Regions from separate parts of the Streptomyces sp. CA-251247 genome, predicted to be linked through region 3. Evidence: predicted binding sites of a transcription regulator. Region 3 holds the regulator's gene; each other region holds the start of a gene.

Region 1 (10,113 bases), 1.0 Mb from region 3:
TGAGGTCCGCGTCCACGAAGCAGACGATGTCGCCCCGCGTCACCATCAGCGAGCGCCACAGCACCTCGCCCTTGCCGGGGACGGCCGGGATGCCGGGCAGGATCACGTCCCGGTGGACCACCCGCGCGCCCGCGGCGGCGGCCACCTCGCCCGTACGGTCGGTGGAACCCGAGTCGATCACCACCAGCTCGTCGACGAGGGGGAGGGGCCCGGACATCAGCTCGCGCCGGATGACGGTGACGATCTGCCCGACCGTCGCCTCCTCGTTCAGGGCGGGGAGCACCACACTGACCGTGGCGCCCTGCTTGGCCGTGACCAGCCGGTCCACCGGGCGGTCCGCCGCCGACCAGGACCGCCGGGACAGCCAGCGCTCCACCTCTTCCAGCACAGGATCTCCATCTCGCGGATCGGACGACCATCTCAACCGTCCGGGGTGTCGGTTACAGTCTTGAACAACGCGCGGGACCGTCGCATGCCGGGGGTCCCACGCCGACAATCGAATACCGCTCATCCAGAGGGGCAGAGGGATACGGCCCGTTGAAGCCCCGGCAACCCTCCAGCCGGTCTCCGTTGCGCCGCCCGTCCATGGGACGTGGCAGCCACCGCGAGGCTCCCGGCTAGGGAAGGTGCCAAGTCCGTCTCGTGACGAAATGCGTCACGGGGAAGATGAGGAGAAAGGGCCTCGCCACCATGGCTGTGCAGACTGTCGCCAGCACCACCCCCGTCGACCTGGGACCGGCCGCGGCGCTCTCGTGCCGCGAATGCGGGGAGCGTTTCGAACTCGGCCCGATCTTTGCCTGTGCCTCGTGTTTCGGACCGCTGGAAGTCGCCTACGACCTCCCGAGCGGCGACCCCGAAGGCCTGCGGAAGCGGATCGAGGCGGGTCCGGACAACATCTGGCGGTACGCGCCGCTGCTGCCCGTGCCGGCCGATGTGGCCGACAAGCCGAACATCAACCCCGGCTTCACCAAGCTCGTCAAGGCCGACAACCTCGCCCGTGAGCTGGGTGTGACCGGCGGTCTCCACATCAAGGACGACTCCGGCAACCCGACGCACTCCTTCAAGGACCGTGTCGTCGCGATCGCCGTCGAGGCCGCCCGTGCCTTCGGTTTCACCACGCTCTCCTGCTCCTCCACCGGCAACCTCGCGGGCGCGGTCGGTGCCGCGGCCGCGCGCGCCGGCTTCCGCTCCTGCGTGTTCATCCCGCACGACCTGGAGCAGGGCAAGGTCGTCATGGCCGCGGTGTACGGCGGCGAGCTGGTCGGCATCGAGGGCAACTACGACGACGTCAACCGCTTCTGCTCCGAACTCATCGGCGACCCGCTCGGTGAGGGCTGGGGCTTTGTCAACGTCAATCTTCGGCCGTATTACGGAGAGGGCTCCAAGACCCTCGCCTATGAGATCTGCGAGCAGCTCGGCTGGAAGCTGCCGGACCAGATCGTCATCCCGATCGCCTCCGGCTCGCAGCTCACGAAGATCGACAAGGGTCTCCAGGAGCTGATCAAGCTCGGTCTGGTCGAGGACAAGCCGTACAAGATCTTCGGCGCCCAGGCCGAGGGCTGCTCGCCGGTGTCGACCGCCTTCAAGGCCGGGCACGACGTGGTCCGCCCGCAGAAGCCGAACACCATCGCCAAGTCGCTGGCGATCGGCAACCCCGCCGACGGCCCGTACGTCCTGGACATCGCGCGCCGCACGGGCGGCTTCGTGGAGGACGTCAACGACGAGCAGATCGTCGACGCGATCAAGCTGCTGGCCCGTACCGAGGGCATCTTCGCCGAGACGGCGGGTGGCGTGACCGTGGGTGTGACGCGGAAGCTGCTCGAGGCGGGCGTGCTCGACCCGGCGCTCACGACCGTCGTGCTCAACACCGGCGACGGTCTCAAGACCCTGGACGCGGTCGCCCCGACCACCGGCCCCAGCGCGACCATCCGCCCGAGCCTGGACGCGTTCCGCGACGCCGGCCTGGCCGGCTGACACTCCCGAGACTCAAGGAAGGCACGCAGCATGAGCGTCAACGTCCGCATCCCCACCATCCTCCGCACGTACACGGGCGGCCAGGCCGAGGTCCCGGCGGAGGGCGGGACGCTCTCCGAGGTCATCGCCGACCTGGAGAAGAACCACACCGGTATCGCCGCCCGTGTCCTGGACGACCAGGGCAAGCTGCGCCGCTTCGTGAACGTCTACGTCAACGACGACGACGTCCGTTTCGAGCAGGGTCTCGAGACCGCCACGCCCGACGGCGCCGGTATTTCGATCATCCCCGCCGTCGCCGGCGGCTGATACGCACCGTCACTGCTGTTGCCCCCTCCGCGAGAGAAGCGGAGGGGGCAATTCTGCATGGTTGAGCGGGGTACAGTTGGGGAAGCCCCCGCCGCTGCCCGTGCCCGCCGCATATGAGAATGCGCCCTGGCCCGACAAGAAGCAGCCAATGTGGGCGATCAAAATGCCTCTTAAGTGTCATTTGCCGGGCCCGAGTTGCCCTGGATCTTCTTGAATTAGCGTCAAAGGTCCGTTCCCGCGTGCCCAGATTTCTCGTCCGATTGACCTGTTGCAGAGGGCAGTTGGACAGATACATTCAGCCGCGGTCGACGCGTTCCGGCGCACATCCCGAGGGCCTCCTTCCACCTCTGGCGGAGGGAATTCTCGGCGGTGAGGTATGACCCGGGTCCGCGAAGTGCGGTCCTGTGCAAGGGCCAGTAATAGGGGAGTTAGGCATGGCTCAGGGCACCGTCAAGTGGTTCAACGCGGAGAAGGGGTACGGCTTCATCGCGGTCGACGGTGGTGCGGATGTTTTCGTCCACTACAGCGCGATCCAGATGGACGGCTACCGCACCCTGGAGGAGGGTCAGCGAGTCGAGTTCGAGATCTCGCAGGGCCAGAAGGGTCCGCAGGCGGACATGGTCAAGCTCGCCGTCTGATCTCGGCGCGATCGGCCACCGACGCACTCACGCGACACTCACGAGGGGCCCGCATCCCACCAGGGAGGCGGGCCCCTCGTGCATGCCCGGGGGCGGGCGGATTCGAACCCGCCGCCCCTCGCCGAGGCTTCCGCGAAGCCGCTTGCGCCCGACCGTCACCCCTCATCGAGGCTTCGTCGAAGCCGCTTGCACTCGAGGGGGTCGAGTGCTAATCATTGGCGTTAGCACTCTGCAGGTGAGAGTGACAACTTTATGGATCGGGCCGGTGAGGTCCGAGGGCCGTCGGGGCAAGGAACCGTACGGCTCTCAGGCCGTCCGTCGCGGGCGCCAGCGCGGTCCGGAAGCAATCCTCCCCCGTAGCCCTGCGGGCGCGGGGGGACCCCCAAGTCCGGGAGGACCACTTCACATGGCCAAGATCATCGCGTTCGACGAGGAGGCACGGCGCGGTCTCGAGCGCGGGATGAACCAGCTCGCCGACGCCGTCAAGGTCACCCTTGGCCCCAAGGGTCGCAACGTCGTCCTCGAGAAGAAGTGGGGCGCCCCCACGATCACCAACGATGGTGTGTCCATCGCCAAGGAGATCGAGCTCGAGGACCCGTACGAGAAGATCGGCGCCGAGCTGGTCAAGGAAGTCGCCAAGAAGACGGACGACGTCGCCGGTGACGGTACGACCACCGCGACCGTCCTCGCCCAGGCGCTCGTCCGCGAGGGCCTGCGCAACGTGGCGGCCGGCGCCAACCCGATGGCCCTCAAGCGCGGCATCGAGCGTGCCGTCGAGGCCGTCTCCGGCGCCCTGCTGGAGCAGGCCAAGGACGTGGAGACCAAGGAGCAGATCGCTTCGACGGCCTCCATCTCCGCCGCCGACACCCAGATCGGCGAGCTCATCGCCGAGGCGATGGACAAGGTCGGCAAGGAAGGCGTCATCACCGTCGAGGAGTCCCAGACCTTCGGTCTGGAGCTGGAGCTCACCGAGGGTATGCGCTTCGACAAGGGCTACATCTCGGCGTACTTCGCCACCGACATGGAGCGTATGGAGGCGTCGCTCGACGACCCGTACATCCTGATCGTCAACTCCAAGATCGGCAACGTGAAGGACCTCCTTCCGCTGCTCGAGAAGGTCATGCAGTCCGGCAAGCCGCTGCTGATCATCGCGGAGGACGTCGAGGGCGAGGCCCTGTCCACCCTGGTCGTCAACAAGATCCGTGGCACCTTCAAGTCCGTCGCCGTCAAGGCCCCGGGCTTCGGCGACCGCCGCAAGGCGATGCTGAACGACATCGCCATCCTCACGGGCGGCACGGTCATCTCCGAGGAGGTCGGCCTCAAGCTCGAGAACGCCGGCCTGGACCTGCTGGGCCGCGCCCGCAAGGTCGTCATCACCAAGGACGAGACCACGATCGTCGACGGTGCCGGTGAGAGCGACCAGGTCCAGGGTCGCGTCAACCAGATTCGTGCCGAGATCGAGAACAGCGACTCGGACTACGACCGTGAGAAGCTCCAGGAGCGCCTCGCGAAGCTGGCCGGCGGCGTGGCCGTCATCAAGGCCGGTGCCGCGACCGAGGTCGAGCTCAAGGAGCGCAAGCACCGCATCGAGGACGCGGTGCGCAACGCCAAGGCCGCCGTCGAGGAGGGCATCGTCGCCGGTGGTGGCGTGGCTCTGCTCCAGGCTTCCTCGGTCTTCGAGAAGCTCGAGCTCACGGGCGACGAGGCGACCGGCGCCAACGCCGTGAAGCTCGCGCTGGAGGCCCCGCTCAAGCAGATCGCCGTCAACGGCGGTCTCGAGGGTGGCGTCATCGTCGAGAAGGTGCGCAACCTGCCCGTCGGCCACGGCCTGAACGCCGCGACCGGTGAGTACGTCGACATGATCGCCGAAGGCATCATCGACCCCGCGAAGGTGACCCGCTCTGCCCTGCAGAACGCGGCCTCCATCGCGGCGCTGTTCCTCACCACCGAGGCCGTCATCGCCGACAAGCCGGAGAAGGCCTCCGCGGCCGCTCCGGGCGGCATGCCGGGCGGTGACATGGACTTCTGATCCTCCACGGATCGGACCCGTCCTTGACCGAGGGCGGCACCTCTCTCCCAGGAGGTGCCGCCCTCGGGCGTGTTGTGGGCGCCTCGGCCCGCCCGATGTCCCTCAGCCGCTGCCCCTACCGGCCGGGTGGGGCAAACCCCCCTGGGAACAGGCCAGGAGGCACCGTGGGAGCCGGGCGCCCGTTCCGCGAGGGTCATCACATGCGAATCCTCGGCAGTACGACATCCGGCTTCACCGCGGCGGCGCTCACCCTCCCGGTCCTGGCGACGACGCTCCTCGCTCTCCCGGCGCCCGCGTCGGCCTCAACTCCCCAACCGGACCCGGCAGTCCGCTGGGAGAAATGCACCGGCACGGGACTCGACCCGCGCCAGGAGTGCGCGGACATCTCCGTACCCCTCGACCACGCGAAGCCCCGCGGGCCGCAGATCACCCTCGCCGTCTCCCGCATCCGCAGCGAGAACCCCGACAGACGACGCGGCACCCTTCTGATCATCCCCGGAGGACCGGGCGGCTCCAGCATCAACGACCCGTCGGGCAAGGGGAAGAAGCTGCCCGCGTCGGTGCGCGACGCCTACGACATCGTGGGCTTCGACCCGCGCGGCGTCGGCCGCAGCACACCGGTGAGCTGCGGTCTCACCCACGACGACCTCGCCCTGGTGAACGTCAGGGGATGGCCCGCCGCGGACGGCAGCATCGACAAGAACACCGAGACCGCCCGACGCCTCGCCGCCGCCTGCGCCACGAACGGGGGCGAGGTGATGCGCAGCATCAGCACCCGCAACGAGGCCCGGGACATCGACCGCATCCGGCAGGCACTCGGAGAGCGCAGGCTGTCCGCCTGGGGCTTGTCCTACGGGACATACGTGGGAGCCGTCTACGCCCAGATGTTCCCCCACCGCACCGACCGCTGGGTCCTGGACAGCAGCGGCGACCCCGACCCGAAGCGGGTGGCCCGGGGCTGGCTCGCCAACTACGAGATCGCCATCGAGGACGCCTTCCCCGATTTCGCCGCCTGGGCCGCGGACCCCGCCAACCCCGACCGCCTCGCCGAAACGCCTGCCGAGGTCCGGCCGATGTTCCTCGCGCTCGCCACCCGCCTCGACCACGCACCCATCCCGTGGCCCGGCGCCAACCCGGCGGAACTCAACGGCAACGTCCTGCGGCAGACCCTGCTGGACAGCCTCTACTCCGTCACGCGGTTCCCCGCGCTGGCCAAGCTGATGGCCGCCGCCCGCGACGGACGCGAACTGCCCGCCGCGAACACGCCCCCGGACCAGGTCATGCAGAACTCGGTCGCCGTCACCGGCGCCACCATCTGCAACGACGTCGACGCCTGGCCGGCCACCGACCCGGCCCCCTACGCCCGTGACGTCGCCAGGAGCCGCGAGCAGTACCCCCTCACCGCGGGCATGCCCAGGAACATCTGGCTGTGCGCCTTCTGGAAGGACAAGCCGCGCGAGCGGCCCACCCGCATCACCCCGGACGGCGGCCCCTCGAACGTCCTCATGATCCAGACCCGGCGTGACCCCTCCACGCCGCTCGCCGGTGCGCTGAAGATGCGCGAGGCGTTCGGCGCGCGGGCCCGGATGGTCACGGTCGACACCGTGGGCCACGGTGCCTACGTCGCCAACGGCAACGCCTGCGGGGACGACGCCGTGACCACCTTCCTGCTCACCGGTGAACGCCCGGCCCGCGACAAGGCCTGCTAGTCGCGCTGCAGACCGGCGACGAAGGCGGACCAGGCGGCGGCTCTGAACACGAGTTCGGGGCCGCCGTTGTTCTTGGAGTCACGTACGGGAACGATGCCGGGCGTGCTGTCGGCGACTTCGAGGCAGTCCGCGCCGTCTCCGCCGCTGTAGGTGGACTTGCGCCAGGCGGTGGCGCTCAGATCGTGGTCATCGCTGCTGATTGTCATGTGCGTAATCCTCCGCCACTGACCGGATCAGAGCCAAGGACGCTTCTGGTGACAATGCGTTGGCCCTGAGTAGATCGTAGGTCAGCTCATGGCGGGCGACGGAAGCCGGATCGTCCAACAACTGCCCCACGCCCGGGCCGTCGATGTAGGACAACGCCGGAGCATCGTGGAAGTACATGAGTTTGACCCCACCGTCCAACGCCGCGTGGGCACCCGCACTGAACGGCAGAACCTGCGCGATGATCCTGTGGCGCTCGATCAGCGCCTGCACGTGTCCCAGGATCTCGGTCATTGCTGTCGGCCCGCCGACCGGACGGGCCAAGGCTGCTTCGTCCAGGACAACCCACAACTCGGGCGTTGTTGGATCGTCAAGCAGGCGGGTCCGATCCAGTCGTGCGTCGACCCCCTCGTCGATCTCCGAGTCCAGAGCCGTAGGGCGATAGGCGCGGAACACCGCAGTCGCGTACTTCTTGGTCTGAAGCAGCCCGGGCACCAGCAGCGGCACGTACTGCTTGATCGTATGCGCCAGCGCCTCGGCCTCGACCGCCTCCGTGAACTGCGCGGGGTAGCGCGACTTGTTGGACACCTCGCAGTTGCGGGTGAAGAACCCGTTCGTCCCGAGGATCTCGTCTATCTGGTGCGCGTACTCGGGCAGCATCCGGCGCGTACCCGCCTCCATCTGGCCGATGTACGAACCGCTGACGAACAGTGGTCTGCCCAACTCGTCCTGGGTGAGCCCCGCTTGATCACGTGCGTGGCGCAGTTCGGCGCCCAGCAGGGCGCGGGGGGATGAGGAGGGATCGAGATCCTTGGGTCCTGGCAAGGCAACTCCCTGGCTGACAGGTCGCGTTGTTGGGCCGCCGTCACTGTTCAGGCTAGCCAGTGACGGACACGCTGGGTGAGGAAAGCGAACACTGAGTGTGGAGGTGCCTGGTCATGGTGGTGCGTTCGGCGGAGCGGCTGCGGGCCGCCGAGGAGGTGGTGGCCCAGTTGCGGCAGGGCCTCGATGTGGTGTCGGTGACGCTGCCGTCGCTGCGGGTCGATCTGGTGTCGCTGGCGGGTTCGGCGCCGTATCCCCTGGTGGAGCTGGGGCGTTGCAACCTCGACACCGCGCTGCGGCTGGCGGCGGTGCTTCAGGGGCTGGAGAAGTGAGCGCGCAGGTGCCGGAGGCGGGCGCGTACGCCGTCGATGTCCGTGACGGCCGCGTGGGGCTGGTCATGGGGCGCGTCGGCACCTGTGTGCAGCTGCGGCCCGTGGGGGGCGGGCGGGAGTGGGACTGCCCGCCCGAGGACGTACGGCCGGCGCCGCCCGGCGAGGTGCTGAGGGCGCGGGTGCGGCAGCTCAACGCGGAGGGCCGACTGCCGTGAACGGGTGGTGAGGGCGGCGCAGGGGTTCTCATGCTTCTCTCACCGCGCACTTAACCGGCCATCACGCCACCCGCCTAACTTCCAGCCATGTTCTTCACCTACCTCCGGCGCGAACTGCGCCGCCGCAGAAAAGCGGCGCTCGTCGTCGCTTCGGGACTCGCTCTCGGAATCGCGCTGGTCATCGTGGTCAACTCGGTCTCGTCCGGGATGAATCGCGCGCAGGACAAGGTCCTGGAATCGCTGTACGGACTGGGCACGGACATGACCGTCACCAAGGCCGCCGCGCCGCCCGGGGAGGGCGAGACGACGCGACCCCGGTTCGAGTTCGACGCACAGGACAACGACGACACCGCCGAGCAGGCGCGGGACCTGGTGATGGTCCAGGGCTTCGAGACGCTCGCCTCGTCGACCGTCGCGCAGGTCGGCAAGCAGGACGGCGTGGGGGACGCCGTGGGCGGCCTCAGCGTGCGGGTCATGAAGGTCAACGGGCAGTTCCGGCGCGGGGAGGCCGCTCCCGCGCAGCCCCGGCAGGGCGGACCGGGTGGCGGCACCGGCGGCGGTGGCGGCGAAGTGCAGGGCGGCGGTGCTGCCTTCGACGTCGACTCGTACACCGCGTACGGCACGGACGTCACCCAGCAGGACCTCGGCCCGCTGACCTCGTCGAAGATCACCTCCGGGCGTACGTTCAAGGCGACGGAGACCAACGCCAAGGTCGTCGTGCTCGACAGCGCGTACGCCAAGGAGAAGAGCCTCGGCGTCGGAGAGACCCTCACCATCTCCAAGACCCCGTACCAGGTCATCGGTATCGCGACGGCCGACAGCGGGGACGCCGCGGCCAACGTGTATCTGCCGCTCACCCAGGCGCAGTCGCTCGCCGGCGCCAAGGACAAGGTCACCACGGTCTATGTCCAGGCGAAGGACTCGCAGCAGATCGACGCGGTGAAGCAGACCATCCAGAAGAACATCTCGGGGACGACCGTGACGACGTCGGCCGATCTGGCCGACACCGTCTCCGGGTCCCTGTCCACCGCGTCCGACCTCGCCTCGGGGGTCGGCAAGTGGCTGTCGATCCTGGTGCTCGTCGCCGCGTTCCTGGTCGCCGGACTGCTGACCTCGTCCGCGGTGAGCCGGCGGGTGCGGGAGTTCGGGACGCTGAAGGCCCTGGGGTGGAAGAGCGGCTGGGTGACCCGGCAGGTGGCCGGGGAGGCCCTGGCCAACGGGCTGTTCGGCGGCGCGCTCGGCATCGCGCTCGGTCTGGCGGGAGCCTGGCTGATCACGACCTTCAGCCCGACGCTGACCGCACAGCTCGGCGGCGGTAGCGGCGGGGCGGGCGGCGGCGGCGGCCGGATGTTCGGAGCCGCTCAGGCGGGACAGGGCGGGCCCGGCGCCACGTCCCGGGCGCTCGACATCGCGCTCACCGCGCCGGTCTCGCTGACCACGATCGGTCTCGCCGTCGCTCTCGCGGTGGCGGGAGGACTCGTGGCCGGGGGCTTCGGTGGCTGGCGCGCGTCCCGGCTCCGCCCCGCCGACGCGCTGCGCCGCGTCGAGTGACGCGGCGACCGCAGCAGCCTTACTCATCCATGTGCAACAGGAGTTGACGATGTACGAGCTCAGTGGCGTCACCAAGCGCTACCGGCGGGGCAAGGACACGGTGCACGCACTGGCCGGCGTGGACCTCACCATCGAGGACGGCGGGCGGCTGGTGATCCAGGGCCCGACCGGCGGCGGCAAGTCCACGCTGCTGCAGATGCTCGGCGGCCTGGACCGGCCGTCGGAGGGCAGCGTGATCCTGGACGGGACGGATCTCGCGAGCCTGCCCGAGGCGCGGCTGACCCGGGTCCGTGCGGAGAAGATCGGGTTCGTCTTCCAGAGCTTCAACCTGAT
Region 2 (10,113 bases), 2.2 Mb from region 3:
GGGCACTGCTGCCGGAGATCCTCGCCGCGGGCGACGCGCTCCACCCCGAACTGCTCGCGACAGCGCGTACGTATGTGGAGAAGTACGGCGCGTAGGAACGCTTCCGTGGATCGGGCGGGCACAGCGCGCGAGAGCCCGTCCCGCAGGCCGGGCGTGTACACGGCGCCGACACGCGGGGCACTAACGTGCCGCCTATGACGACTGCACTGATTACGGGAGCGACCGCGGGCATCGGTGCCGCGTTCGCGCGGCGGCTCGCCGCCGAGGGACACAACCTGGTGCTGGTGGCCCGTGACACCAAACGGCTGCAGGAGCACGCCACCGAGCTGCACGACCGGCACGGCATCGAGGCGGAGGTGCTGACCGCGGACCTGTCCGAGGAGGACGGGATCGCGGCCGTCGAGAAGCGGCTGGGCGACCGCAAGAACCCGGTGGATCTGCTGGTCAACAATGCCGGGTTCGGCAACAAGGGGCGCTTCCTGGAAGTGTCCATGGCCGACGAGCTGACGATGCTGAAGGTGCACTGCGAGGCGGTGCTCCGGCTCACGGCCGCGGCGACCGCGGTGATGCGCGACCGCGGGCGCGGCGGTGTGGTGAACGTGGCCTCGGTGGCGGCGTTCGTCCCCCGCGGGACCTACGGGGCGTCGAAGTCGTGGGTCGTGCAGTTCACGCAGGGCGCGGCACGGGACCTGGCGGGGTCGGGCGTACGGCTGATGGCGCTCTGCCCCGGATTCGTCCGCACCGAGTTCCACGAGCGCGCCGGCATGGGTACCGACAACATCCCGAACTGGATGTGGCTGGACGCCGACAAGGTGGTGGAGGCGGGACTCGCGGACCTGGCCCGCGGCAAGGCGGTCTCGATCCCGGACCCGCGCTACAAGGCGCTGATGGGAGTGGCGAAGCTGGCGCCGCGCAATCTGCTGGGCGGGGTGACGTCGAAGACGGGCCGCAAGTACGGACCGCAGTAAGCCGTACGCGCGAAGGTCGCCCGCGCGGCCGCGGTCGAAGGACCGCGGCCGCCGGCGCACGGCGGGCGGGCGCACCACCGGCGGGCCGTCACCTCCCGTCCGGGCCGGGCAGGGTGAGTGTGTGCCCTCCGCGCCGGGCAGCGTGGGCGGATGTCCGTCCCCCACCGGGCGGCCGGGCACATCCCGTCGTCCTCCCGGCCGCGTGAACAGATTCCGCGCCGGGCAGCGTGAGCAGATTCCGGCCAGGCACAAGGAGCAGGGTCCGACCATGCACCAGCGCACCGAGAAGCGTCCCGCCGTCCTCCTCGCCATGGGCCCGGGGATCGCGGACCGCCTGTTCACCGATCCCCTGCGGGCCCGGCTGGTGGCCCTCGCCGACACCGATCCGCATCTGGTCGCGCACGATCTGGCCGCCCCCACCCCCCGGGTCGCCTCCGCGCTCGCCACCGCCGACGTCCTGCTGACCTGCTGGGGCGCGCCCGTGCTCACCGCCGAGGTGCTCGACTCGGCGCCCCGGCTGCGTGCCGTCGTCCACGCGGCCGGCTCCGTCAAGCACCACATCACGGACGCCTGTTGGGAACGCGGCATCACCGTGGCCTCCGCCGCGTCCGCCAACGCGCTGCCCGTCGCCGAGTACACGCTCGCCGCCATCCTCTTCGCGGGCAAACGGGTGCTGCCATCGGCCCAGCGGTACGGCCGGCTGCGCGCCGCTCACGACTGGCGGGAGGAGCTGGCCGGAGCCGGTAACTTCCGCAGCACGGTCGGGATCGTCGGCGCGTCCCGCATCGGCCGCCGGGTGACCGAGCTGCTGCGCCCCTTCGATCTGGACGTATTGCTGTACGACCCGTACGTCAGCGCCGCCGAGGCCGAGGCGCTCGGTGCCGTGAAGACGGAGCTCGACGAGCTGTGCGCCGGCAGCTCCGTCGTCTCGGTCCACGCCCCGGAGCTGGCGAGTACTCGCCATATGATCGACGCCCGCCGGCTCGCGCTGATGCCGGACGGCGCAACACTGATCAACACCTCGCGCGGCTCGCTGGTCGACGAGGACGCGCTGCTGTGCGAACTGCTCCCGGGCCGACTGCACGCCGTACTCGACGTCACCGAGCCGGAGATCCCGCCCGCGGAATCCCCGCTCTACACCCTGCCGAACGTGCTGCTGACCCCGCATGTCGCGGGCTCGCTCGGCAACGAGCTGCACCGGATGACGGAACAGGCGCTCGACGAACTGGAGCGGTACGGCAAGGGCCTGCCGTTCGAGGATCCGGTTCACGCGCGGACGCTGGGCCACTCCGCGTAGGAGCCCGGGACCGGACTCGCCCCTCCCGGCAAGCGGAGCCTGTCTTTCCGTCCGGAGGCTGTCACATCCGGCCCGTTTCCCGCGTCATCCCTACGAGGACGACGACGGAGGATTCAGCGATGGATGACCAAGAGTTCCTGGCGGAGCGTTTCCACGCCGACCGGCCCCACCTCAAGGCGGTGGCCTATCGGATGCTCGGCTCACTGAGCGAGGCGGACGACGCCGTGCAGGAGGCCTGGTTCAGGCTCCACCGCTCCGACACGAGCGCGGTCGAGAATCTGAGCGGCTGGCTGACGACCGTGGTCGGCCGGGTCTGCCTCGACATGCTGCGCTCGCGCAGGTCCCGCCGCGAGGAGTCGCTGGACGTACGCGTTCCGGATCCGGTCGTGCAGCGGGAGGGCACGGTCGATCCCGAGCACGAGGTGCTGATGGCCGACTCGGTCGGGCTGGCGCTGCTCGTGGTGCTGGAGACCCTCGGGCCCGCGGAGCGGCTCGCCTTCGTGCTGCACGACATGTTCGCGCTGCCCTTCGAGGAGATCGCCCCGATTGTCGGCCGCACTCCGGCCGCGACCCGGCAGCTCGCGAGCCGGGCCCGCCGCCGGGTGCAGGGGACGACCTCCGTACCCGACGATCTGACCCGTCAGCGCGAGGTCGTCGACGCGTTCATCGCCGCTTCGCGCGGGGGCGACTTCGACGCGCTCGTGGCGCTGCTCGACCCGGAGGTGGTGCTGCGCGCGGATGCCGGGGCCCTGCCGACGATGCCGTCCCGCGAGGTGCGCGGTGCCCGACAGGTGGCAGGACAGGCGCTCACCTTCCAGAAGTTCTCGCAGTTCTCGCGGCGGGTGCTCGTCAACGGCGGTGCGGGAATCGTCACCGCGCCGGGCGGCCGGACGCTGTCGGTCATGGGCTTCACCATCACGGGCGGAAAGATCGTCGCGATCGACATCCTGGCCGATCCGGACCGGCTGAGCCGGCTCGATCTGACCTTCATCGGCGACTGAGCCGTACGCGCCGTCCGGCCCGGAAGCACCGACCCGTCTCGCCCGTCAGGCCCGGATGGCACCGCCCAACTCCCTCGTCGGGTCCGGAAAAACACCGAGCCCGGTGCCCCCGCGACGGGGACACCGGGCTCGGCGGGTGATGTCGGACGTCAGGCGTCAGACGTCAGTGGGAGTGGCCGTGACCGTGGCCGTGGCCCGCGTCGGACTCCTCCTCCGCCGGCTTCTCGACGACCAGGGTCTCGGTCGTGAGCAGCAGGGAGGCGATGGACGCGGCGTTCTCCAGGGCGGAGCGCGTGACCTTGACCGGGTCGATGACGCCGGCCTTCACCAGGTCGCCGTACTCGCCGGTCGCGGCGTTGAAGCCCTGGCCCTTGTCGAGCTCCGCCACCTTCGCGGTGATGACGTAGCCCTCGAGACCGGCGTTCTCGGCGATCCAGCGCAGCGGCTCGACAGCGGCGCGGCGGACGACGGCGACACCGGTGGCCTCGTCGCCCTCCTTGCCGAGGTTGCCGTCGAGGACCTTGACCGCGTGGACGAGCGCGGAGCCACCACCGGAGACGATGCCCTCCTCGACCGCGGCGCGGGTCGCGGAGATGGCGTCCTCCAGACGGTGCTTCTTCTCCTTGAGCTCCACCTCGGTGGCGGCGCCGACCTTGATCACGCACACGCCGCCGGCCAGCTTCGCGAGGCGCTCCTGGAGCTTCTCGCGGTCCCAGTCGGAGTCCGTGGACTCGATCTCGGCCTTGATCTGGTTGATACGGCCGGCGACGTCGTCCTGGTTGCCGCCACCGTCGACGATGGTGGTGTCGTCCTTCGTCACCGTCACGCGGCGCGCGCTGCCCAGCACGTCGAGACCGGCCTGGTCGAGCTTGAGGCCGACCTCCTCGGAGATGACGGTCGCGCCGGTGAGGCTCGCCATGTCCTGGAGCATCGCCTTGCGGCGGTCGCCGAAGCCCGGGGCCTTCACCGCGACGGCGTTGAAGGTGCCACGGATCTTGTTGACGACGAGGGTGGAGAGCGCCTCGCCCTCGACGTCCTCGGCGATGATCAGCAGCGGCCGGGAGCCACCCGCCTGGATGACCTTCTCCAGCAGCGGCAGCAGGTCCTGGATCGAGGCGACCTTGCCCTGGTTGATCAGGATGTACGGGTCGTCGAGGACGGCCTCCATACGCTCCTGGTCGGTCACCATGTACGGCGAGAGGTAGCCCTTGTCGAAGGCCATGCCCTCGGTGAACTCCAGCTCCAGGCCGAAGGTGTTGGACTCCTCGACGGTGATGACACCGTCCTTGCCGACCTTGTCCATCGCCTCGGCGATGAGCTCGCCGACCTGCTGGTCCTGCGCGGAGAGCGCGGCCACGGCGGCGATGTCGGCCTTGTCGTCGATCGGCCGGGCGGTCGCGAGGAGCTCCTCGGACACGGCCTTGACCGCGGCGTCGATGCCCTTCTTCAGGGCGGCCGGGGAGGCACCCGCGGCGACGTTGCGCAGGCCCTCGCGGACCAGCGCCTGGGCCAGCACGGTGGCGGTGGTGGTGCCGTCACCAGCAATGTCGTTGGTCTTGGTCGCCACCTCCTTCACCAGCTGGGCGCCCAGGTTCTCGTACGGGTCCTCGACCTCGACCTCGCGGGCGATGGTGACACCGTCGTTGGTGATGGTGGGTGCGCCGAACTTCTTGTCGATGACGACGTTGCGGCCGCGGGGGCCGATCGTCACCTTGACCGTGTCGGCAAGCTTGTTGACGCCGCGCTCGAGGGCGCGACGGGCGTCCTCGTCGAACTTCAGGATCTTCGCCATGGAGCGATTCAGCCCTCTCGGAAAGCTGGGGGTGAACGAACTGCGCCCCCGGTCGCCCGGCCCTCTCGGGGTCGCGCGGGCCGGGGGCGCAGCTCACAAGCACAAACTATGTGGTGAATTACTTCTCGATGATCGCGAGCACGTCGCGGGCCGAGAGGACGAGGTACTCCTCGCCGTTGTACTTCACCTCGGTGCCGCCGTACTTGCTGTACAGAACGACATCGCCGGTCTTAACGTCGAGCGGCAGGCGCTCGCCGTTCTCGAAGCGACCCGGGCCCACGGCGAGGACGACGCCCTCCTGGGGCTTCTCCTTCGCGGTGTCCGGGATGACCAGGCCGGAGGCCGTGGTCTGCTCGGCGTCGAGCGGCTGGACCACAATGCGGTCCTCGAGCGGCTTGATGGCAACCTTGGAGCTGGCGGTCGTCACGATCCGACCTCCCCCTTCGGAGATCTCACGGGGTTAACTGAGCAGAGGTGGCGACCAGGTCGATCCGTCGTCGCGGGTGCCGGACCTGCCTGTCGCTGTGTTGGCACTCTCCGGTGGGGAGTGCCAGTGCCGAGACTATGACTGCGATTAGCACTCGGTCAAGCGGAGTGCCAATTCACCACCCTGCGGCGGGTCGTTCCGCTCGTCTGGGGGAAACGCACGGGCGGGGCGCGGCGTTCCCAGGGGCCGGGCGCGCCGGGGGCCGACCCCAAGGACTGCGCGGCGCGTCACGGGCCGCCGGGCGCGGCTGCGCGCCGACGGTCCGGCCAGGCTTCGTGCGTACGGCCCGGCGCGGCGTCGTACGCGCGGTGCGGGCGATGGGCGCGATGGGTGCCATGGGCGCGATGGACCCGGTGGATACGGCCCAGCAGCCGGGTCGCCGGTTCGGCGAGACCCGGAGCGTCGAGACCCTGCGGGCGGACGCGGCCGTCGGCGGCGCGCGACGGTCCCGGGAGTGCGTCCACACGGCGTACCGCCGGCGCCGCGGGCCCGGGGGCGACCTTCTCGACCGCCCTGCGGCCGAGCCGTTCGAGCGGGTCGACGGCCGCCGGGGCACAGCCGACGCAGAAGAGCAGCGCACCGGCCACGACCACCGTCGCGGCCGACGGCCGGAGCGCCCGGCTCATACGTAGTCCTCCAGCTTGGCCACGGCGTACCCCTTGTCGGTCACCGTCTTCATGACCTTGCGGATCAGGTCGGGCATGCTGCCCTTCCACTCGTCACTGCCGCGGAAGTGGGTGAGGATGATGTCGCCCGGGTGCAGGTCCCGGTCCCACTCGCGCCACTCCATGTGGTCGGGGAACGCCTCGGCTGCCCACAGCGGCACGGCCTTGACGCCGCACGAGCGCGCGGCCCGCAGGGTGTCCCGGTTGTAGTTGCCGTACGGCGGCCGGAAGAGCGGCGGCCGCTTCCCGTACCGCTTCTCGAGCTTGTCCTGCTGGTCGCAGATCTCCCGCTTCTGCGCCGCGTAGGAAAGGCCGGGCAGGTAGCGGTGATTGAGGGTGTGGTTGTGCAGGGAGACCCCGCGGTCCTGCATCCGCTGGAAGTAGGCGTAGTTGTCGTTGATCACGTAGTCGCTGAGGAAAGCGCTGTACGGAATCCGCAGATCGCTCATCATCCGCAGCAGGTCGGGGTCCTTCTCCGCGCCGTCGTCGATCGTCAGGAAGACGACCTTCTCCTTGACCGGCACGGTCGTGAAGACGGGCGGCATCGACTCCTGCCCCTCGACCTCGAAGCCCTTGCGGGTGGTGATCTTCGGCTTGACGGCGGGCGGCGGGGGCGCGGCCAGCGGGGTACGGGCGAGGCCCCACTTCTTGGCGGCGGCGGCCCGGGCCGTCTGGTCGCGCTTGATCCGGGCCGCGCGGGCGGCGAGGGCACCGGACGCGCCGGCTTCCTTCCCGGCCTCGGGACCACGGTCGGCCTTCGGGCCGCCGGCCCCGTCCGTGGACTCGGCCGCGCAGGCGGAACCGAGGAGGGCGACAAGCAGGGCGGCCGCGACGGCACGGCGCTGGGCCCGGCCGCGACGCGATCGGGTGAGTTTTGCTGGCATGTTTCCGTTTTGTCCGACTAGCTGCATGGCGCTGGATCCTGTCAGCACGGATCCCCATGGCCGGGCCGACACCTCCACCGCGGGCACACCATCGCCCACCTGGCCCACAATGGGCCGGTGAACGACCTCCCACTCTTCTTCGCCCTCCGTACCGAGGAGGGCCGGACCCTGCTCGCCGCCCTGCGGGACCACGACCCGGCCGAGGAACTGGCGATCGCCACCCGGCTGCGCCGCGAACACGCCACCGAGCTGGTCTCGGCGGCCCTGGGTCAGGCACGGCTGCGGCAGCGGGCGGTGGCCAAGTTCGGCGAGCAGGACGCGTACCGGATGTACTTCACGCCGAACGGGGTCGAGCAGTCGACGCGTAAGCCGGTCGCGGAATACCGGGCCCGGCGCTTCGGAGAGCTCGGCACGGCCGAGGTCACCGACCTGTGCTGCGGGATCGGCGGCGACGCGATCGCCCTGGCCCGGGCGGGCATCCGCGTCCTCGCGGTGGACCGCGATCCGCTGACGGCGGAGACGGCGCGCGCGAACGCGGACGCGCTGGAACTCGGTGACCGGATCGAGGTGCGCTGCGCGGACGTCACGGAGATCGCGGCCGGACCGGGCGCGGTGTTCCTGGACCCGGCACGCCGGGGAGGCCGGGGCCGCATCTTCGACCCGGAGGCGTACTCACCTCCCCTGTCCTGGGCGATCGAGGCGGTACGCCGGGCGGGCACCGGCGCGGTGAAGATCGCCCCGGGCATCCCGCACGAACTGATCCCGGACGACGCCGAGGCGGAGTGGATCTCGGACGGCGGCGATGTGAAGGAGGCGGTGCTGTGGTTCGGCACGACCCCCGGCACCCGCCGCGCCACCCTGCTCCCGGGCCCGCACTCCCTTCCCGGCCGCGGCCTGCCGGACCCGGCGGTCCGCACGGTGGGCCGCTACCTCTACGAGCCGGACGGCGCGGTGATCCGGGCGCACCTGGTGGCGGAGGTGGCGGAGGACCTGGACGGCGGCCTGATCGACGAGACGATCGCGTACATCACGGCGGACGAACTCCGCCCGACGCCGTTCGCCACCGCGTACGAGATCACGGACGAACTCCCCTTCAACCTGAAGAAACTGAAGGCACTTCTGCGGGAGCGGGAGGTCGGCAACCTGACGGTGAAGAAGCGGGGTTCGGCGGTGGAACCGGAGGAACTGCGCCGGAAGGTGAAACCGCAGGGGCGGAACGCGGCGACGGTGTTCCTGACGAGGGTGGCGGGGGCGCCGACGATGCTGGTGGGGCGTCCGGCGTAGTCCGGGTCGCGCGTGTGGAGCCGCAGTTCATCGTGCTCACCGCCGTGCCGCAACAGGGCGCATGAGAGAGGCCGACGTGACCACGTACACCGGAGCTGTCTTCAACAACGGAGCGGTCTCCAGGCTCATCGATCTGGCAGTCGCATGCCGACGGGACAGCGCCAGAGCCCTTGAGGACGAGCTGGCCCGGTTCTGCCGAACGATCAGGACCTCACCGGAGACCGACTGGGCCATGCCCGTGGCCACGGTCTCGGCTCTCCTCGATCTGCTCTCGGATCAGCTCGAGTCCGGGAAGCCGCCGGCGACGCCGATCGGGTTCTCCGAGCGCCTTGCCGAAGCCGCCGGCGATCTCCCGGGGCCGGAATTCCTCAGGCTGCTCTCCGGTCTGCTCCGGCTTCAGGAACGGGAGCCACTTCCGCATGTCGATGAACTGCCCATGGCAGCCTGGGAAGCCGTTCTGAAGTTCGGCAGAATCGCGGAGTTCTGGTGGTGGGTGGACTCGGGCGAATACGAGGACTTCGACGAAGGGGTGCGCCAGGGCGTCGCGAGCGAGCATCCGAACCGCTGCCATCAGTGCATGTCCGCGCTGGCCGCAGAGTTGCAGGAGGCTCTGCTGCTCTTCCCCACATCGCAGGCGTGGGGGGCCGGGCTCGTCGAGGTGATCCCCTGGGCCTCCAGGCCGGTCCTGCGGGCCATTCTCGACGCCGTCCACGTCCACTTCGAGGAACAGCACTGAGGCTGCTCCCGCGTCGCGCGGCCCCGCCTCAGTCCCCCGCGCCCGCCCGCAGCGCCGAGCGCAGGCGCCCCACCCGGTCGTGGACCCCGGCGGACGCGGACAGCGGGGCCGGGCCGTCCGTGCCCGTGCATGTGCGGCACAGGCCGCCCGGCAAGGACGCCGGTTCGCCCGGGGCTCCGCAGTCCGTGCACTCCATCACCATTCGGGGCGCCGGGGGTTCCGGTGGGAGTTTCGACAGCAGGCGGGCGCGGACGAAGCCGTACGGGTGGGAGACGTGTGCCGGGAGGCCCGCCGTCAGGGCCGAGAGCAGTTGGCCCTCGCTCGCGCCGCGCTCGAACCATGCCCCCGCCGCGGCCTCCAGTGCCGCGCACTCCGACGCCGAGAGCGTCAACCGTGCCTCGATCCGCCCGAGTCGGGCCAGGACGTCGTAGCCCGCCGTCCTCGCCAGTGCGGCCGGGATCGTCGAGGTCCCGAGCTCACCGGCCGCGAAGTCCGCCCACCAGGCGTCGTCGCGGGGCGTGCGGGACCAGTAGGAGCGCCAGACCCAGATGTTCGTGCCCGACGCGCTCGTGACGCACTGGCGGACACGGCGGTAGTGGCCCGCCGCCGAGAGGCCGTTCAGGATGGTCGCCACCGCGCACTGGCCGTAGCCCGGCAGGTGTTTGGCGAGCGTCTTCACCGAGATGTCCGCGCCCTCGGACTGCCGGTCGACGTAGTCCGCGACCGCCGCTTCACGCCTGGGCAAATGTGCGAAGTCGTCCGCGCGGCGGGGGCGTTGGGAGGGGGCGAGCCGTTTGCCGTAGCCCGGATTGGCCATCGGATGGGCGGTCGGGCGCGGGGCAGGATTAAACTGCTGAACAGCCATGAGATCGCTCCACGATCTTGTAGGTCAGACCCCTGTGTGGTGTTGGTAGCACCGCATGGGGGTCGTTCTGTCTGTCTTCGGGGCGCACGCTACACGGCAACGGCGGTGCGTCGCGACTCGATCACAAAAAGTCA
Region 3 (10,113 bases):
CGGCCCGCCGTCGGCGGCGAGGGGCCCTCGGCTCCCGTGCAGCGGCTCGCCCGCGTCTGGCACGCCGACGAGTCACGGATCGAGCAGCTGCGCACGGCGCTCGTCGACGAGCCGCCCATGCTGCCGGAGGGCACGATCGGCGGACCGGTGCCGATCCCGTGGCCCAGCGGGCGTGAGCCCGGCGCGGCCGGGGGTGCCGCACTCGCCTACCGTCTCGTCGCGGGCGGACGCGGCCTCGGCACCCTGCTGCTCGCCCGGCAGGGCCTCGCGCGCGTCCCCGACGACGTGACGGCCCTCACCGAGGACTTCGCCCGCCGCGTGGCCCTCGCGATCGGTGCCGCCCGCCAGTACACCCGGCAGGCCACCATCAGCAAGGTCCTCCAGCGCGGCCTCCAGCCCCGCAAGGTGGGCCAGATCCCCGGCGTGGACCGTTTCCTGGTCTACGAGCCCGGCGACGACGGCGTCGCCGGGGGCGACTTCTACGACATCTTCCCGGCCGGCAGCGGCGACCGCTGGTCCTTCATGCTCGGCGACGTCCAGGGCAGCGGCCCCGAGGCGGCCGTCGTCACCGGGCTGGCCCGCCCCTGGCTGCGGCTGCTCGCCCGCGAGGGCTACCAGGTCGGAGAGGTGCTCGACCGGCTGAACGGGCTCCTTCTCGACGACGCCATGGAAGCGGCGGAGGCGACCGCGCTGCTCGTCGCCGCGGCCGGCGGCCAGACGGTGCCGGAAGGGCCGCAGGCCCGCTTCCTGTCCCTGCTGTACGGCGAGCTCGTGCCGCTGCCCTCCGGCAGGGGCGTGCGGTGCACGCTGGCGAGCGCGGGGCATCCGCTGCCGCTGGTGCTGCGGCCCGACGGGCGGGTGCACACCGTCGCCGAGCCGCAGGTCCTGCTCGGGGTCGTGGAGGACGTCGCGTACCAGAGCCAGACCTTCGACCTGGAGCCCGGTGACACGCTGCTCTGTGTCACGGACGGGGTGACCGAGCGGCGCTCGGGGGCGCGGATGTTCGACGACGGCGACGGGCTGGCCACGGCCCTCGCCGGGTGCGTGGGACTGACGGCGCAAGGGGTCGGGGAGCGGATCAGGCAGGCGGTGCACGACTTCTCGGACACCCCGCTGGACGACGATCTGGCGCTGCTGGTGCTCCAGGTGCAGTGACGTACCCCTCCGGTGCGGTGACCTGCCGGGGACGGCACGGCCACTGCCCCCGGACCCCCGCCCGGCGCGCGGTCCGGGCTTTCGCACGGGTGACGGACAATGGGGGGCATGCCTTCCGTACTGCCCGATGGTGAGCCCATGCCCGAGGACGGGGCGCTCCCGGCGTCCGCCCTCGACGGCGCCGGTGACCGGCCGCTCGCCTTCTATCTGCATGTGCCGTACTGCGCGACGCGCTGCGGCTACTGCGACTTCAACACCTACACCGCCACCGAGCTGCGCGGCTCGGGCGGTGTGCTGGCCTCCCGCGACAACTACGCCGCCACCCTCGCCGACGAGGTGCGCCTCGCCCGCAAGGTGCTCGGCGACGATCCGCGGCCCCTCAGCACGGTGTTCGTCGGGGGCGGTACGCCGACGCTGCTGGACGCCGCCGACCTGGTGTCCATGCTGGGCGCCGTACGGGAGGAGTTCGGGCTCGCGGACGACGCGGAGATCACCACCGAGGCGAACCCCGAGTCCGTCGGTCCGGAGTATCTGGAGAAGCTGCGGGCCGGAGGATTCAACCGGATCTCGTTCGGGATGCAGAGCGCCCGGCAGCACGTCCTGAAGGTGCTGGACCGTACGCACACACCCGGACGCCCCGAGGCCTGCGTCGCGGAGGCCCGCGCCGCCGGCTTCGACCATGTGAACCTCGACCTGATCTACGGCACCCCCGGCGAGAGCGACGACGACTGGCGCGCGTCGCTCGCGGCCGCGGTGGGTGCGGGTCCGGACCACGTCTCGGCGTACGCGCTGATCGTGGAGGAGGGCACCCAGCTGGCCCGGCGGATCCGGCGGGGCGAGGTGCCCATGACCGACGACGACGTGCACGCGGACCGTTATCTGATCGCGGACTCCGTGCTGTCCGAGGCGGGCTTCTCCTGGTACGAGGTCTCCAACTGGGCCACCTCCGACGCAGGCCGCTGTCTGCACAACGAGCTGTACTGGCGCGGCGCCGACTGGTGGGGCGCGGGCCCCGGAGCGCACAGCCATGTGGGCGGGGTGCGCTGGTGGAACGTGAAGCACCCGGGCGCTTACGCGGCGGCGCTGGCCGAGGGGCGCTCGCCCGGCGCGGGCCGGGAGCTCCTGTCGGCGGAGGACCGGCGCGTCGAGCGGATCCTGCTGGAGCTGCGGCTGAAGGACGGCGTGCCGCTGTCGCTGCTGAAGCCGGCGGGGCTGGCGGCGTCGGGCAGGGCCCTGGCGGACGGGCTGCTGGAGCCCGCGGCCTACGAGGCGGGCTCGGCCGTCCTGACGCTGCGGGGAAGGCTGCTCGCTGACGGGGTCGTCCGGGACCTGGTGGACTGACCCGCCCCGCTGCCCTCACACGGCCTCGCCGCTCACTCCGGCGGCAGTGTCACGAAGTCGATCAGCTCCTCGACCCGGCCCAGCAGCTCCGGCTGAAGATCGCGGTAGGACCGCACCCGGGACAGGATGTGCTGCCAGGCGGCGCCGGTGTTCGGCGGCCAGCCCAGTGCACGGCACACGCCCGTCTTCCAGTCCTGGCCCCGCGGGACGACGGGCCATGCCGTGATCCCCACCGACGACGGCTTCACCGCCTCCCAGATGTCGATGTACGGATGGCCCACCACCAGCACGTGCGGGTCCGTGACCGACGCGGCGATACGGGACTCCTTGGACCCCGGGACCAGATGGTCGACCAGGACACCGAGGCAGGCATCGGGCCCGGGCGCGAAGTCGTCGACGATCGCCGGGAGATCGTCGACACCCTCCAGGTACTCCACCACCACCCCCTCGATGCGCAGATCGTCGCCCCAGACCCGCTCCACCAGCTCGGCGTCGTGGCGGCCCTCGACGTAGATGCGGCCCGCCCGCGCCACCCTGGCCCGCGCGCCGGGCACGGCGACGGAGCCCGAGGCAGTGCGGGCCGGCGCGGCCGGCGCGCCCGCGCCGGGCCGGACCAGCGTCACCACCCGGCCCTCCAGCAGAAAGCCCCGTGCGGTCAGCGGGAAGACCCGGTGCTTGCCGAAGCGGTCCTCCAGGGTCACCGTCCCGGCCTCGCAGCCGATCACCGCGCCGCAGAAGCCGGTGGTGACCTCCTCCACGACCAGATCCCGGTCGGCGGGGACCTCCGGCACGGCGGAGGGCTTCTTCCAAGGGGGCGTCAGATCGGGGCTGTAGCTGCGCATTCGGCGACGCTACGACACCCCGAAGCGCTCCGCCAGCACGTCACGCTGTGCGCGGACGAACGCCGCGTCCACCACCGCGCCGTGCCCGGGGACGTACAACGCGTCCTCTCCGCCGAGCGCGAGCAGCCGGTCCAGGGCCGCCGGCCAGCGCGACGGCATCGCGTCCGGACCCGCCTGCGGCTCCCCGGACTCCTCCACCAGGTCGCCGCAGAACACGACCTCCCGGTCGCCCGGCACGAGGAGCACCAGATCGTGGCCCGTGTGCCCGGGGCCCACATTGGCCAGCAGCACCTGGCGTCCGCCGAGGTCCAGCGTCCGTTCACCGGTGACCACGTGCTGCGGCGCGACCAGCAGGTCGGTCGCCTCGGCGGCATCGTCCGGCGCCACACCGTGCCGTACGGCGTCGGCCCGGAGTTCGTCGCGGTCCCGGCGCAGTACGACGTCGACGGCGACCGCGCCGAAGACCTCCACCGCGGAGAAGGCCGCCGTCCCCAGAACATGGTCGAAGTGGGGATGACTCAGTGCGACATGCGTCACTCGGCGGCCGCCCAGCAGCGCCTCCGCCTGTGTACGCAGCTCCACGCCCTCACGCAGCGTGGACCCCGTGTCGAACAGCAGGACGCCCTCGTCACCGGCGACCAGTCCCACGGTCGCGTCCCAGACGGGCAGCCTGCGCCGCCCGACGCCGTCGGCCAGTTGCTCCCAGCCGTAGTCTTCCCAACGGACGTCCATAACGCGACGCTACTGGCAACGACCAGCAAAGGCGCGCGGTAGCCTGGTCGGCCGCCTTGCTAGAGCCGTACCCCACGGCCGTACACTGGCACGGGGATTGCTGGCACTCGGACCCGGGGAGTGCCAAGCAGCCACCGAGGAACCAGAGCTGGAGGTGTGCGCGGTGCTCAGTGAACGCAGACTCGAGGTGCTGCGCGCGATCGTCCAGGACTATGTCGGCACCGAGGAACCTGTGGGTTCCAAGGCGCTCACGGAGCGTCACAATCTCGGCGTCTCGCCGGCCACGGTCCGGAACGACATGGCGGTGCTGGAGGACGAGGGCTTCATCGCCCAGCCGCACACCAGCGCCGGCCGTATCCCGACGGACAAGGGGTACCGGCTCTTCGTCGACAAGCTGGCAGGGGTCAAGCCCCTGTCGTCGCCGGAGCGCCGCGCCATCCAGAACTTCCTGGACGGGGCCGTCGACCTCGACGACGTCGTGGGCCGTACGGTGCGGCTGCTCGCGCAGCTGACCCGGCAGGTCGCCGTCGTCCAGTACCCGTCGCTGACCCGGTCCACCGTCCGGCACGTCGAACTCCTCTCCCTGGCACCCGCCCGGCTGATGCTCGTGCTGATCACGGACACCGGCCGGGTCGAGCAACGGATGATCGACTGTCCCGCGCCCTTCGGCGACACCTCGCTCGCGGACCTGCGGGCCCGGCTCAACAGCCGGGTCGTCGGGCGCCGTTTCGCGGATGTGCCGCAGCTGGTGCAGGACCTGCCGGATTCCTTCGAGCCGGAGGACCGCGGCACCGTCACGACGGTGCTGTCCACCCTGCTCGAGACCCTGGTCGAGGAGACCGAGGAGCGGCTGGTGATCGGCGGCACCGCCAATCTGACCCGCTTCGGACACGACTTCCCGCTCACGATCCGGCCGGTGCTGGAGGCGCTGGAGGAGCACGTCGTGCTGCTCAAGCTGCTCGGCGAGGCCAAGGAGTCGGGCGGGATGGGCATGACCGTACGGATCGGTCACGAGAACGCCCATGAGGGCCTCAACTCCACGTCCGTCGTCTCGGTCGGCTACGGTTCGGGCGACGAGGCAGTTGCCAAACTCGGCGTGGTCGGACCGACCCGCATGGACTACCCCGGAACGATGGGAGCGGTACGCGCAGTGGCACGTTACGTCGGACAGATCCTGGCGGAGTCGTAAGTGGCCACGGACTACTACGCCGTACTCGGCGTGCGCCGAGACGCATCCCAGGACGAGATCAAGAAGGCCTTCCGCCGTCTTGCGCGTGAACTCCACCCGGATGTGAATCCGGACCCGAAGACGCAGGAGCGCTTCAAGGAGATCAACGCGGCCTACGAGGTCCTCTCGGATCCGCAGAAGAAGCAGGTCTACGACCTCGGCGGCGACCCGCTGTCCCAGGCGGGCGGCGGTGGCGCCGGAGGCTTCGGCGCCGGTGGCTTCGGAAACTTCTCGGACATCATGGACGCCTTCTTCGGGACGGCGTCGCAGCGGGGGCCGAGGTCGCGCACGCGACGCGGCCAGGACGCGATGATCCGGCTGGAGATCGACCTCAACGAGGCGGCCTTCGGCACGACGAAGGACATCCAGGTCGACACGGCCGTCGTCTGTACGACGTGTTCGGGCGAGGGCGCGGCGCCGGGAACCTCGGCGCAGACATGTGACATGTGCCGCGGCCGCGGTGAGGTCTCGCAGGTCACGCGGTCCTTCCTGGGCCAGGTCATGACGTCCAGGCCGTGCCCCCAGTGCCAGGGCTTCGGGACCGTCGTCCCGACCCCGTGCCCGGAGTGCGCCGGTGACGGCCGGGTCCGCTCGCGCCGCACGCTGACCGTGAAGATCCCCGCCGGTGTCGACAACGGCACCCGGATCCAGCTCGCGGGCGAGGGCGAGGTAGGCCCCGGCGGCGGCCCCGCCGGCGACCTGTACGTGGAGATCCACGAGCTGGCCCACGGCGTGTTCCAGCGGCGCGGCGACGACCTGCACTGCACGGTCACCATTCCGATGACGGCGGCGGCCCTCGGCACCCAGGTGCCGCTGGAGACGCTCGACGGCATGGAGGAGGTCGACATCCGCCCGGGCACCCAGTCCGGCCAGTCGATCCCGCTGCACGGCCGCGGCATCACACACCTGCGCGGTGGCGGTCGGGGCGACCTGATCGTGCACGTCGAGGTGATGACGCCCTCGAAGCTGGACCCGGAGCAGGAGCGGGTGCTGCGGGAGCTGGCGAAGCTGCGTGGCGAGGAGCGGCCGACCGGTCAGTTCCAGCCGGGGCAGCAAGGGCTGTTCTCGCGTCTGAAGGACGCGTTCAACGGACGGTAGAACCAGCCGCGGCCCCGGTCTCCGGGGCCGCGGCCGGTCCGATTCGGCCGGGCGGGGCCGACGTGGCACCATGCGTGCATGTCCTCCGCACTGACCGATCTCTGCCGGTATCCGATCGTGCAGGCCCCCATGGCGGGCGGCGCGTCGTCCCCGCAGTTGGCCGCAGCCGTGTCCGAGGCCGGCGGCCTCGGATTCCTGGCCGCCGGATACAAGACCGCGGACGGCATGTACCAGCAGATCAAACAGATCCGCGGGCTCACGAGCCGGCCCTTCGGCGTGAATCTGTTCATGCCGCAGCCGGGTGCGACCGACCCCGCCGCCGTGGAGGTCTACCGGCACCAGCTCGCCGGTGAGGCGGCCTGGTACGAGACACCGCTCGGCGATCCCGACTCCGGCCTGGACGACGGGTACGAGGCCAAGCTCGCGATCCTGCTCGACGACCCCGTCCCGGTCGTCTCCTTCACCTTCGGCTGCCCCAAGCGGGAGGTGCTCCAGTCCTTCGCCAAGGCCGGCACCTTCACCGTCGTCACGGTCACCTCGGCCGAGGAGGCGCAGGCCGCGCAGCGGGCGGGCGCGGACGCCGTGTGCGTCCAGGGCGTCGAGGCCGGCGGCCACCAGGGGACGCACCGCGACGACCCGGCGGCCGACGGCAGCGGGGTGGGACTGCTCACCCTCGTCGCCCTGGTCCGCGAGGCCGTTCCGCTGCCGGTGATCGCGGCCGGCGGACTGATGCGCGGCGGCCAGATCGCCGGCGTGCTCGCGGCCGGAGCGGCGGCGGCGCAGCTCGGCACCGCGTTCCTGGTCTGCCCCGAGTCCGGCGCGAACACCCTGCACAAGCAGGCGATGACCAATCCCCTCTTCGTACGCACCGAACTGACCCGTGCCTTCTCGGGCCGGCCCGCCCGCGGGCTCGTCAACCGCTTCATGCGCGAGCACGGGCCGTACGCCCCCGCCGCGTATCCGCAGGTGCACCACCTGACGAGCGGGCTGCGCAAGGCGGCGGCCAAGGCCGGCGACGCCCAGGGCATGGCGCTGTGGGCCGGTCAGGGGCACCGGCTGGCCCGGGAGCTGCCGGCCGGACAGCTGGTGGAGGTGCTGGCCGCCGAGCTGGACTCCGCGCGCGCCGCGCTGGCGCTGGACGCCTCCTGATGACCGCACCCGTCTTCCTGGTGGACTCCCTGGAGGGGGTCACCGCTGGTTCCGCCGTCACGCTGGACGGGCCCGAAGGGCGGCACGCCGTGTCCGTACGCCGGCTCCAGCCGGGTGAGGAGATCGTGCTCACCGACGGGCTCGGGCGCGGGGCGGCCGGTGTCGTACTGCGGACCGAGGGCAAGGACCGGCTGGAGGTGGAGGTCCGGGACCTCCCGGTGGAGACCGAGCCGGCGCCGCGTATCACCGTCGTCCAGGCGCTGCCCAAGGGCGACCGCGGCGAACTCGCCGTCGAGACCATGACGGAGACCGGCGTGGACGAGGTCGTGCCCTGGCAGGCCGCCCGCTGCGTCACGCAGTGGAAGGGCGAGCGGGGCGCGAAGTCGCAGGCGAAGTGGCGGGCCACCGCGCGTGAGGCGGGCAAGCAGTCGCGCCGGCTCCGCTTCCCGGAGGTCGCGGACGCAGCAACGACCAAGCAGGTTGCGGCAATTCTGGCCACAGCGGACTTCGCGGCCGTGCTGCACGAGGAGGGGGCCGAACCGCTGGCCACCGCCGAGCTGCCGGCCGAGGGGTCGATCGTGCTGGTCGTGGGCCCCGAGGGTGGGGTGTCCCCGGAGGAACTCGCGGCGTTCGCGGAGGCGGGAGCCAAGCCGTACCGGCTGGGACGCAGTGTGCTGCGCACCTCGACGGCGGGCACGGCGGCGACGGCGCTGCTGCTGGGCCGCACGGGGCGCTGGGGCTGACCGACCTGGTGCGCGGGCCGTCGGGGCGGGGGAGAGCCCGACGCCGTCCCCGGTGGCGGTGATTGACCGCAACCGCCCTGTTGCTTCCCGCCCACCGGTGCCAGTCTCGCTTCATGCGGGGAATGACACTGCGGGGAACAGCGCTGCGGCGAACGGGACCGCGCGGAACGACACGGCGAAGAACGGCAGTTGGCCGGGCGGGAGAAGCCGAGCCCGGCCGGGCGCGCCCGAGACGCACGCTCGCCGCGATCGCCGTCGCGGGCACGGCGGTCGGGGTCCTGGCGGCCTGCGAGCCGGCGGCAGGGGGACTCAGTTCCGTCGCCGTGTCCGTCACCACGGACCGCACGGGCACCAGCACCCTGGAGCGCATCGGCTTCGACGTGCGCTGGCTCAGCTGCACCGCCACCCTCGACGACGCGGGCAACTCCTCGCCGTCGCCCAGCAGGACGGGGACCGCCACCGTCGACTGCCAGGGTGAGACCGAGGCGGGGCAGAAGATCACGCTCAAGGGCAAGGTGACCGAGGAGCGTTCGGGCCGGTGCGTCCGCGGTGACCTCATGGCCCGGGTGGACGGCAAGGTCGTCTTCGAGGCGACTGTCCTCGGCAACTGCTCGGCCACGCCCAGCAATTCGCCCCGGCCCACACCTCCCGGCTCCGGCCCACGGCCCGCCGTCACCGTCACGGTGACCGTCACCGAGACGGCCGACCCGCCGGGTAAGTGACCCGGCCTGATCCGCACGACAGGCCCTCGCAAAGCCGTGACCCGGCGGTCGTGGCCTGCCTAGGGTGACGGTGTGACGCAGCCTGCCTACCTTCGGTATCCGCATGTCCACGGCGAGTTGATCGCCTTCACCGCAGAGGACGACGTCTGGGTCGCCCCGCTCGACGGCGGACGCGCCTGGCGCGTGAGCGCCGACAACGTGCCCGTCGACCATCCCCGTATCTCACCCGACGGCACCCGCATAGCCTGGACCTCACGCCGGGACGGCGCGCCCGAGGTGCATGTCGCCCCCGTCGACGGCGGGCCGGCCGACCGGCTGACGTACTGGGGCAGTGCCAGGACGTCCGTACGCGGCTGGACCCCGCAGGGCGAGGTCCTCGCCATCAGCACCCAGGGTCAGGCCTCGCTGCGCCGCACCTGGGCGCGGTCGGTGCCGCTCGACGGCGGACCCGCGACGCAGCTGCCCTACGGGCCGGTCGGCGGCCTGGCGTACGGCTCCGGCGTACTGCTGCTCTCCGCCACGATGGGCCGCGAGGCCGCGGCCTGGAAGCGCTACCGGGGCGGCACCGCGGGCAAGTTGTGGATCGACCGGGACGGCTCGGGGGAGTTCGTACGCCTCCACGAGGACCTCGACGGGAACATCGAGTACCCGCTGTGGGTGGGGGGTCCCCACGGCGAAGCGGGGGAGAGGATCGCGTTCCTCTCGGACCACGAGGGCGTCGGAGCCGTCTACTCGTCCCGGCCGGACGGGTCGGACCTGAAGCGTCACACCTCTCTCGGCACCGGAGACGCCGCCGACGGCTTCTATGCCCGGCACGCGGCCACCGACGGCACCCGTGTCGTGTACGCCTCCGCCGGTGAGCTGTGGATCCTCGACGACCTCGACGGCACCGCGCCCCGCCGTCTCGACATCCGGCTCGGCGGGCAGCGCACCGATCAGCGCCCGCGTCCCGTGAAGGCCGAACGCCATCTCGGTGCCGCGGCCCCCGACCACACCGGACGCGGCAGCGCCGTGGAGATCCGCGGCGGCGTCCACTGGGTCACCCACCGGGACGGGCCCGCGCGGGCGCTGGCGGTGGAACCGGGCGTCCGGGCCCGGCTGCC

Evidence for each region. The regulator HrcA, encoded in region 3, represses chaperone genes, less so after heat shock. The targets are predictions, from matches to a motif close to TTNGCACTCNGNNNNNCNGAGTGCNAA.
Region 1: a site for HrcA is predicted at 3,140-3,166, ahead of groL (chaperonin GroEL). Genes of this name have one in related genera too.
Region 2: a site for HrcA is predicted at 5,633-5,659, ahead of groES (co-chaperone GroES). Genes of this name have one in related genera too.

Annotation. Positions count from the first base shown of each region.
Region 1 is NZ_CP191861.1:3,752,869-3,762,981, reverse strand. Features, by position in the region: gene ACQPWZ_RS16395 (glucosyl-3-phosphoglycerate synthase) at 1-388, opposite strand, end outside; SAM riboswitch class I at 505-673, shown strand; gene thrC (threonine synthase) at 691-1,974, shown strand; gene ACQPWZ_RS16385 (MoaD/ThiS family protein) at 2,005-2,280, shown strand; gene ACQPWZ_RS16380 (cold-shock protein) at 2,715-2,918, shown strand; gene groL (chaperonin GroEL) at 3,325-4,947, shown strand; gene ACQPWZ_RS16370 (alpha/beta hydrolase) at 5,148-6,656, shown strand; gene ACQPWZ_RS16365 (DUF397 domain-containing protein) at 6,653-6,862, opposite strand; gene ACQPWZ_RS16360 (helix-turn-helix domain-containing protein) at 6,843-7,685, opposite strand; gene ACQPWZ_RS16355 (hypothetical protein) at 7,799-8,014, shown strand; gene ACQPWZ_RS16350 (hypothetical protein) at 8,011-8,229, shown strand; gene ACQPWZ_RS16345 (ABC transporter permease) at 8,317-9,780, shown strand; gene ACQPWZ_RS16340 (ABC transporter ATP-binding protein) at 9,830-10,113, shown strand, end outside.
Region 2 is NZ_CP191861.1:4,916,714-4,926,826, reverse strand. Features, by position in the region: gene ACQPWZ_RS21910 (MOSC domain-containing protein) at 1-95, shown strand, start outside; gene ACQPWZ_RS21905 (SDR family NAD(P)-dependent oxidoreductase) at 195-968, shown strand; gene ACQPWZ_RS21900 (hydroxyacid dehydrogenase) at 1,237-2,265, shown strand; gene sigJ (RNA polymerase sigma factor SigJ) at 2,385-3,266, shown strand; gene groL (chaperonin GroEL) at 3,430-5,058, opposite strand; gene groES (co-chaperone GroES) at 5,177-5,485, opposite strand; gene ACQPWZ_RS21880 (hypothetical protein) at 5,773-6,171, opposite strand; gene ACQPWZ_RS21875 (polysaccharide deacetylase family protein) at 6,168-7,094, opposite strand; gene ACQPWZ_RS21870 (THUMP-like domain-containing protein) at 7,212-8,378, shown strand; gene ACQPWZ_RS21865 (hypothetical protein) at 8,455-9,114, shown strand; gene ACQPWZ_RS21860 (hypothetical protein) at 9,143-9,979, opposite strand.
Region 3 is NZ_CP191861.1:2,732,286-2,742,398, reverse strand. Features, by position in the region: gene ACQPWZ_RS12065 (SpoIIE family protein phosphatase) at 1-1,155, shown strand, start outside; gene hemW (radical SAM family heme chaperone HemW) at 1,255-2,496, shown strand; gene ACQPWZ_RS12055 (DUF3097 domain-containing protein) at 2,529-3,338, opposite strand; gene ACQPWZ_RS12050 (MBL fold metallo-hydrolase) at 3,348-4,070, opposite strand; gene hrcA (heat-inducible transcriptional repressor HrcA) at 4,234-5,259, shown strand; gene dnaJ (molecular chaperone DnaJ) at 5,260-6,396, shown strand; gene ACQPWZ_RS12035 (nitronate monooxygenase) at 6,475-7,545, shown strand; gene ACQPWZ_RS12030 (16S rRNA (uracil(1498)-N(3))-methyltransferase) at 7,545-8,288, shown strand; gene ACQPWZ_RS12025 (hypothetical protein) at 8,612-9,010, shown strand; gene ACQPWZ_RS12020 (S41 family peptidase) at 9,083-10,113, shown strand, end outside.